Regions from separate parts of the Clostridium isatidis genome, predicted to be linked through region 4. Evidence: riboswitches for the same ligand, from Rfam matches in the RefSeq annotation. Region 4 holds a riboswitch; each other region holds the start of a gene.
The links. A riboswitch is a leader RNA that binds a small molecule or an ion and turns the genes downstream of it on or off. The one in region 4 is predicted to bind S-adenosylmethionine.
Positions count from the first base shown of each region.

Region 1: another riboswitch for S-adenosylmethionine. It lies ahead of metK (methionine adenosyltransferase); the one in region 4 lies ahead of BEN51_RS13370 (methionine ABC transporter ATP-binding protein).
Region 2: another riboswitch for S-adenosylmethionine. It lies ahead of BEN51_RS01785 (Na+/H+ antiporter NhaC family protein); the one in region 4 lies ahead of BEN51_RS13370 (methionine ABC transporter ATP-binding protein).
Region 3: another riboswitch for S-adenosylmethionine. It lies ahead of BEN51_RS05220 (homoserine O-succinyltransferase); the one in region 4 lies ahead of BEN51_RS13370 (methionine ABC transporter ATP-binding protein).

Region 1 covers NZ_CP016786.1:2,415,092-2,417,291, reverse strand. The annotation lists tRNA gene BEN51_RS11405 (tRNA-Tyr) at 152-237, shown strand; tRNA gene BEN51_RS11400 (tRNA-Thr) at 263-337, shown strand; tRNA gene BEN51_RS11395 (tRNA-Tyr) at 343-428, shown strand; tRNA gene BEN51_RS11390 (tRNA-Val) at 445-520, shown strand; tRNA gene BEN51_RS11385 (tRNA-Thr) at 540-614, shown strand; tRNA gene BEN51_RS11380 (tRNA-Tyr) at 620-705, shown strand; SAM riboswitch class I at 789-892, shown strand; gene metK (methionine adenosyltransferase) at 991-2,166, shown strand.
Region 2 covers NZ_CP016786.1:351,304-353,503, reverse strand. The annotation lists gene BEN51_RS01785 (Na+/H+ antiporter NhaC family protein) at 1-752, opposite strand, end outside; SAM riboswitch class I at 870-975, opposite strand; tRNA gene BEN51_RS01780 (tRNA-Lys) at 1,183-1,258, opposite strand; tRNA gene BEN51_RS01775 (tRNA-Gly) at 1,263-1,336, opposite strand; gene BEN51_RS01770 (hypothetical protein) at 1,405-2,076, opposite strand.
Region 3 covers NZ_CP016786.1:1,104,903-1,107,102, reverse strand. The annotation lists gene BEN51_RS05225 (phosphatase) at 1-672, shown strand, start outside; SAM riboswitch class I at 744-851, shown strand; gene BEN51_RS05220 (homoserine O-succinyltransferase) at 963-1,853, shown strand; gene helD (RNA polymerase recycling motor HelD) at 2,050-2,200, shown strand, end outside.
Region 4 covers NZ_CP016786.1:2,820,396-2,822,595, forward strand. The annotation lists gene BEN51_RS13370 (methionine ABC transporter ATP-binding protein) at 1-905, opposite strand, end outside; SAM riboswitch class I at 986-1,104, opposite strand; tRNA gene BEN51_RS13375 (tRNA-Gln) at 1,226-1,300, opposite strand; tRNA gene BEN51_RS13380 (tRNA-Arg) at 1,306-1,380, opposite strand; gene rd (rubredoxin) at 1,542-1,706, opposite strand; gene BEN51_RS13390 (FprA family A-type flavoprotein) at 1,805-2,200, opposite strand, start outside.

The sequences.
Region 1 (2,200 bases), 410 kb from region 4:
TTTAAAGAAAAACGAAGAAAAAAAATAATAGGTAAAGTTAATTTCTTTAAAAGCGTAAAAACCAAACTTGAAATATAAAGACAATAAATATATACTAACTATTGTTAGTCGAGGAGACGAAAGTTTATTTGACAAATTAATGAATTTACATGGGGGAGTTCCCGAGTGGCCAAAGGGGGCAGACTGTAAATCTGTTACGTTATCGTTTCGATGGTTCGAATCCGTCCTCCCCCACCATAAAATTCATTAAAATTAAGAATATGCTGGCATGGCTCAATGGTAGAGCAGCTGACTTGTAATCAGCAGGTTGTAGGTTCGAGTCCTATTGCCAGCTCCATATATGGAGGAGTTCCCGAGTGGCCAAAGGGGGCAGACTGTAAATCTGTTACGTTATCGTTTCGATGGTTCGAATCCATCCTCCTCCACCACAAATTATTTTAATATGGAAGCATAGCTCAGCTGGGAGAGCACCTGCCTTACAAGCAGGGGGTCACAGGTTCGATCCCTGTTGTTTCCACCAATAAATCTTTTAAAAATATGCTGGCATGGCTCAATGGTAGAGCAGCTGACTTGTAATCAGCAGGTTGTAGGTTCGAGTCCTATTGCCAGCTCCATATATGGGGGAGTTCCCGAGTGGCCAAAGGGGGCAGACTGTAAATCTGTTACGTTATCGTTTCGATGGTTCGAATCCGTCCTCCCCCACCAAAAAAAGACAAGAGAACCTTGTCTTTTTTTGTTGACTATTATAGCTATAAATGATAAAATCTAAAAAGAAAATTTGATATTAATTCTTATCAAGAGAGGTGGAGGGAAAAGGGCCCTGTGAAACCCGGCAACCTGCTTTAATAAAAGTGTGGTGCCAATTCCTGCAATTAATTTTGCAAGATAAGAAGATATATAGTTATTTAATCTCTTCTTGTCGAAGAGATTTTTTTCTTTTATATGAATCTTTTTAGAATTAATATCAAATAAAAGAAAGGAGAGAATATCATGAAAAGATTATTTACATCTGAATCAGTTACAGAAGGACATCCAGATAAAATTTGTGATCAAATATCCGATGCAGTATTAGACAGTATTTTAGCACAAGATCCTACGGCAAGAGTTGCTTGTGAAACAGCTGTAACCACAGGTATGGTATTAGTTATGGGAGAAATATCAACTAGTTGTTATGTTGATATTCCAAAAATAGTAAGACAAACAGTAAGAGAAATTGGTTATGATAGAGCAAAATTTGGTTTTGACTGTGATACTTGTTCAGTTTTAACTTCTATTGACGAACAATCAGGAGATATAGCAATGGGAGTTGATAAGGCATTAGAAGCAAGAATAGGAGAACAAGGTGATGTAGAAGCAGTTGGGGCTGGAGATCAAGGGATGATGTTTGGTTTTGCAACAAATGAAACAGAAGAATATATGCCAATGCCTATATCATTAGCACATAAACTTTCTAGAAGATTATCAGAAGTAAGAAAGAACGGAACTTTAAGTTACTTAAGACCTGATGGAAAAACTCAAGTTACAGTTGAGTATGATGATAATAAAGTAGTTAGAGTTGATACTATTGTAATATCAACACAACATAGTGAAGATGTAACACAAGAAAAGATTAAAGAAGATTTAATGGAACATGTAATTAAAGTAGTTGTTCCTGCTGAATTATTAGATGATAAAACAAAATATTTCATAAATCCTACAGGAAGATTTGTTGTTGGAGGTCCTCAAGGAGATAGTGGATTAACAGGAAGAAAAATTATTGTTGACACATATGGTGGATATGGAAGACATGGCGGTGGAGCTTTCTCAGGAAAGGATCCAACAAAGGTTGATAGATCAGCCGCTTATGCAGCAAGATGGGTGGCTAAGAACTTAGTAGCAGCAGGAATAGCAGATAAGCTTGAAATCCAATTAGCTTATGCAATAGGTGTTGCGAAACCAGTATCAATAGTAGTAGATACTTTTGGAACAGGAAAGAAATCTGATGAAGAAATAATTTCAATAGTAGAAAAAGTATTTGATTTAAGACCAGGTGCTATAATAAGAGATTTAGATTTAAGAAGACCTATTTATAAACAAACAGCTGCTTATGGACATTTTGGAAGAAATGATTTAGATTTACCTTGGGAAAAGTTAAATAAAGTAGAAGAAATTAAGAAATTACTTTAAGATTTTATAATAGAAAAGAGCCTGATTGGTAGGA
Region 2 (2,200 bases), 400 kb from region 4:
AGCAACAAAACTATTATTACGTTTAATCCTATTAAGGATGTTATTATTACTACAATATATGGTAATATTTTAAATATATTAAACTCCAAAGAATCTAAATTTATTACTGCTGTATTTCTTGTTAAAATTATAAATATAATTGTAGTAATTATTGCAGCTGGAAGAACTATTAAAAAGTTCATTTTAAATTTATCCTTCATCTCACAACCTTGAGTCTTAGTTGCAGCAATAGTTGTATCAGATATTACGGAAAGATTGTCACCAAACATAGCCCCACAGACTACTGCCCCCACAGATAAAGATGTTGATATTCCAGTTTTATCGGCTATTCCAATTGCTATTGGTACTAAAGCAACTATTGTTCCCATTGAAGTCCCTATAGATAAGGAAATAAAACACCCAATAATAAATATCCCTGGTATTAATAAACTGCTTGGAAGTAAATAAAGACCTAAATTAACAGTAGAATCTACTGCTCCCATATCTTTGGCTACCTGGGCAAAGGCACCTGCTAATATAAATATTAATATCATTAATAAAATATTTATATCTCCTGCCCCTTTGCAGAAGATCTCTATTTTTTTATCAAGCTTTTCCTTCCTATTCATTAATAAAGCAGTTAATGCTGCTGCTAAAAAAGGAATAATTACTGATACAGCATAAAAACTTTTTGCTACTATAGATATTCCTAAATAAATTACTATAAATACTCCTAATGGCACTAACGCAAACCCATTACTCTTATTTTCCAAGGCTTCTTCCTCTCCTTCAAAATAATATATAGCCCCAATTACTTAAAGTTATTAAAAAACAAAAAAACTTCTGCAAGAATACAGAAGCTCATTTCCTTATAAAAAGTTATAATAAACTCCTTATCTTCCAGGATCTCCTGCAGGATTTAGCACCTTAAGAATCATTAAGATTCTCGGTTGCTGGGTTTCTCAGGGCCAGTCCCTCCACCGCTCTTGATAAGTTCTTAAATTTTGCATTAATATAGTATCAACTTAGACTTATAATGTCAATAAGGAAAAGTATACAGCACCTTTCAATTCACAATACACAGTAAATAATACACAGTTTGGTGGCTATTACTCAGTAGTTTAATGCTTAAATATGAATTACGAATTCTTTAGTACAAACTAAAAAGAGAGATTAACCTAGGTTAATCTCTCTTTTTTAATCTGGTGCGCCATCAGGGGGTCGAACCCTGGACACCCTGATTAAGAGTCAGGTGCTCTACCAACTGAGCTAATGGCACAAAATGGAGCGGGTGATGAGAATCGAACTCACGTAACTTGCTTGGAAGGCAAGGGCTCTACCATTGAGCTACACCCGCAAATCTTATTGACAAATATTATTATAATACTAGAAAAATAATTCTGTCAATAAGAAATTTCTATATTTTTATACTACATCTGTAAGAGATTTTGCTAAAATATTTCTAAATTTCTCGCCGTAAGTTTTATCAGTTTCTGCTTTTCTACATATTTCCTTCCATTCATCAATAGTAACCCCAACTACTTTTTCAAATTCATTTCCTCTAATTATATAATTGGAGTTTATCACGAAATCTCCTAATTCGATAGGACTATTAAATATCTTTAAATATAAAAACTCTCTATTATCTCCAACCCAGGTTTTATTAAAATCTCGACTAAATTTTTTTAACCTTGCAAAGATTTTATTTTTTGGTAAAGACCAGCAAGATTTTATCATATTTATTTCTCTTCTCATATTATCTGCTTCTTCTTTTGTCAGCTTTTTATTCTTTTCTGCATCAGAAATTATTTTTTCTACTCTTATATTAGGTACATTAACAATTAATTTTTCCTTTCCATATATCCACTTATAAAAGGCTTCTTGTAAAAATGAATATTGTATATATCCTAATAAAGTCTTTATATCAGGAAAGTAGCTCCATGTATTATCAATTCCGTTGTTTTTTCCAAAAACTAGGGTATGAATATAAATTGTATCCTTATTTGGTAACGAATCCATAAACATATGACCTCTCAAAGTTTTGTTTTTATCTATCAGTTCTTCCCAATAATCGAAGGAATCGTAATTATGCCTCACTCTATCACCCTTTCTTCATTACCATAATATAATATATTATCTATATTTATATTATATAGTTTATTACACCATGTAACAATCGTTTTCAAGATATTAATAAAAATTTATTTTCTAAATTTTCTTA
Region 3 (2,200 bases), 1.2 Mb from region 4:
TCAAGCTTAATGGAAAATGCTAAAGCAGCTTCTGAGAAGGGAATTAAAGTTTTAGGAACTACAGAACATGGAATTACTATGCCTGGTTCACCTCATATTTGGTATTTTTCAAATTACAGAGTCTTACCTAGAGAACTTTTTGGAGTTACCATGCTGTATGGCGTTGAAGCTAATATAATGGATTATGATGGTAATTTGGATATGGAAGATTCTATGTTAGATAAACTCGATATTGTAATTGGGAGTATACATACTGAAGTATATAATGTAGGAAATGTAGAGGAAAATACGAGAGCTTTTGTTAACGCAATAAAAAGAGGTAAAATTGATATAATAGGTCATTTAGGAAATCCAGCTGTTCCAGTTGATTATGAAGAAATAGTGATATGTGCAAAAGAAAATGATGTATTAATTGAAATAAATAATAGTTCCTTTACTACTTCTAGACCAGGAAGTTTTACAAATTGTAAAAAAATAGCTTTATTATGTAAGTTACATAATGCAAGGATTGTTATTAATAGTGATGCCCATTTCTGTACTAAAATTGGAGAATTTTCGGAGGCTATTGAAATGCTTCAATCTATAGATTTTCCTAAAAATCTTATTATAAATGATAATCCAAATGAATTATTAGAAAAGTTAAAGAAAAAAGGAAAGTTAAAGGATTTGTAAATATGATGTTAAATAGATATTGACAATGTATTTTTATTAAAGTAAAATTAATCCAAACTAAACAATCTTAAATCTTATCAAGAGTGGTGGAGGGACTGGCCCTATGAAACCCAGCAACAGCTGTCTAATTAAGATAGAAATGTGCTAATTCCAGCAGGAGTTTTCCTGAAAGATAAGAAGTGATAGAAAAATTTTAATATATTTTTGGAATTTGGTTTTTCCACTTCTTATTTTAAGAAGTGGTTTTTTATTTATTCTTATAATAAATAGCGTAGGAAAGGAGAGAAATTATGCCAGTAATTATTCCAGAAGGCTTACCAGCAGCTAAAATTCTTACAAATGAAAAGCTTCCTGTTATATATAAGGAGAAATTCAATAATGATTTAAAGACTATTAAGATAGGAATTTTAAATTTGATGCCTACAAAAATTAACACAGAAACTCAACTTTTAAGACTTCTTGCAAATACTGATATAAATGTAGAAGTTGAGCTTATTTATATTAAGGAGCATAAGTGTAAAAATACTCCTAAAGAACACCTCCTAAACTTTTATAGAAATTTCAAGGAAATAAAAAATGAAAAATTTGATGGATTTATAATAACAGGGGCACCAATTGAACATTTAGAATTTGAGGAGGTAGATTACTGGGAGGAACTAAAAGAGGTAATGAGTTATTCAGTAGAAAATGTTACTTCAACTTTTCATATATGTTGGGGAGCCCAAGCTGGCCTATATTATCATTTTGGTATTCCTAAATATCCTTTAGATAAGAAATTATTTGGTATTTTCTCGCATAAAGTAAATGATAAGAGTGCTAGTTTATTAAGGGGTTTTGATGATGAGTTTTATGTGCCTCATTCAAGACATACAGATATTTTAAAAGAAGATATTTATAAGGTTCCAGGACTTACTATTTTATCAGAATCAGAGGAGGCTGGAGTATATCTTGCTTATGCTAATAATGGAAAACAAATTTTTGCCACTGGCCATTCTGAATATGATTCTAATACTTTAAAGCAAGAATATGAAAGAGATAAATCAAAAGGTATTAATATAGATATACCAAAGAATTATTTTTCTAAGAATGATCCTAATAGTGAACCTATTGTAAGATGGAGAGCACATGCCAATTTATTATTTTCAAATTGGTTAAAATATTATGTTTGTAAGGATAGTTAATATATTATTATAAAAAAACCATTTGCAAAAATGCAAATGGTTTTAATTATTGACAAAAAAAATAAAAGTGATAACATAAAACAGATATCAACATTTTATGAGATATAATATAATTCCCTAATTATATTATACATCTTGCAAAAAACAATGTCAATAACTTTTTTATAAAATTAATCTATTAAGGGGAGTGATTTATTTGAATAATAATTCTGAATGGTTTGCTGAAAAGGAGTGGCTTCAAAAAGTCCTTACTGAAGTTAGAAAACAGCTAAATGAAAAGCGCAATTATAAAGAGCGTTTTAAAAAGGAATATATAGAAACTCATAAAGAAATGTGGGATAATATCG
Region 4 (2,200 bases):
ACATTTCCAAAAATAATATTAGCATCCACATTAAATTCCCTAGATATTATTGAAATTATTGGTTCGGTTGTACTATTTTCAAGATATTTAAGTTTTAAAATTTTCTCATCCTCTCTAATTTCTACAACTGAAGATTTGTCTTCTATGAGGTAATTAATATTGCTTAATATAGATGTACTTTCTATAAAGTTTCTTGTAATTTCTTGCTTAGGCTCTGAAAATACTTTAAATATATTTCCTTCCTCCACTATCCTTCCCTTCTCCATAACAGCAACTCTTGTACATATTTCCTTAACTACCTGCATTTCATGTGTTATTACTACAATTGTTAAATTAAGCTTTTTATTTACTTCCTTTAAAAGCCTTAGTATTGATTTCGTTGTCTGTGGATCTAAGGCACTAGTTGCTTCATCACAAAGTAGAACCTTTGGATCATTAGCTAAGGCCCTTGCAATTCCCACTCTTTGTTTTTGACCGCCGCTTAATTGAGATGGATATGCACTTTCCTTATCCTCCAGTTCAACAAGTTTTAATAGAGATAAAACTTTCCCTCTTATTTCTTCCTTAGACAATCCACTCCCCCTTAATGGGTAAGCTATATTTTCAAATACCGTTCTTGATTTCATAAGATTAAAATGTTGAAATATCATGCCTATCTTTTTTCTTTCTTTCCTAAGTTCCTTATTTGATAAAGTTACAAGATTCTTACCATCTATAATAACTTGTCCTTTATTGGGTTTTTCAAGAAGGTTTATGCATCTAACAAGGGTCGATTTACCAGCTCCACTAAAGCCTATAATTCCATAAATATCTCCCTTATTAATCTTTAGTGTTACATCTTTTACTGCCTCTACTTTGCCAGCTTTTGTAGTATAACTTTTGCATAAATTTTTTAATTCTATCACCTTTCCCCCTCCTTTTTATTTAAAAATAAAAAAACTGCTTTCCTAAAAAATAAGAAAGCAGTGTAATAAACACATTAAACTTTCTATCTTTTAGACGTAGTTAACCTGTAGAATTTAGCACCAAAAATCATCCTAATTTCGCTTAATAATTTTGGTTGCTAGACTTCACAGGGCCAGTCCCTCCGTCTTTAGATAAAAAGTTATTTAGTTTTAGATTACTTGTTTTGTATTATATATTTACAGCTGATAAATTGTCAATATATTTTTTTATTAATAACTTGTTCATCTTAAATTAAAACATATTTAAAAATAATAAAGATTGGCTAGGATAGTAGGATTCGAACCTACGAATGCCACAGTCAGAATGTGGTGCCTTACCACTTGGCGATATCCCATCATTTGGAGCAAATAGTGGGAAGTGAACCCACCTTTCCAGCTTAGAAGGCTAGAGTATTAACCAATATACAATACCAGCCCTTTATTATAGAGAATTATAACTCTAACAATATTTCTTGTCAATTTATTTTTACTTATAAAATATAAACAAAAAACCTCTGATAATTATATATATAATAATCAGAGGTTTTTAAATCCATTTATATTTTTATTATGGTAATTCAAAATTCATTAAATTAATTACTCTTCTAATTCTGAGAATTCGTCTTTACCAACTCCACAAAGTGGACATAACCAATCTTCTGGAACATCTTCAAAGGAAGTTCCTGGTTCTACTCCATTATCTGGATCTCCTAGTTCTGGATCATAAATGTATCCACAAACATCACATATAAATTTTTTCATGCTCAATACCTCCTACAATGTTTTCTATTATTAAATATATTATCAAATATATTTAATTTAATTTAACAACATTTTCCTTAGATTTGCAATGCTATATTTTATAATATTGAACTTATATAATCTGCTGCCTTTTCTACATCCTTCTTAGATTCTTCATTAAGAGAGAATCTTACTCTTACTGGGAAATTAACTTCAATCATACCAGTAGACTTTATTATTGAGGAAGTGCTTAATACCTTTGCATTAGTTTCATTTAAGTAATCCTGAATTATTTCTATAGGTTCTCCACTCCATCCAAAGGAGCCAAATGCAGCAGCTACTTTACCTTCTAAATTCATATCCTTTAACTTCTTTAAAATATTTTCAATGGATCCTATTAAATCACCATATCTTGTTGAAGTACCAAATAGCAATGCATCTGAATTTCTAATGGCTTCTATAATATCACTTTCTTCGCTCTTATCAGCATTAAATATAGCTACTTCTATATCTTC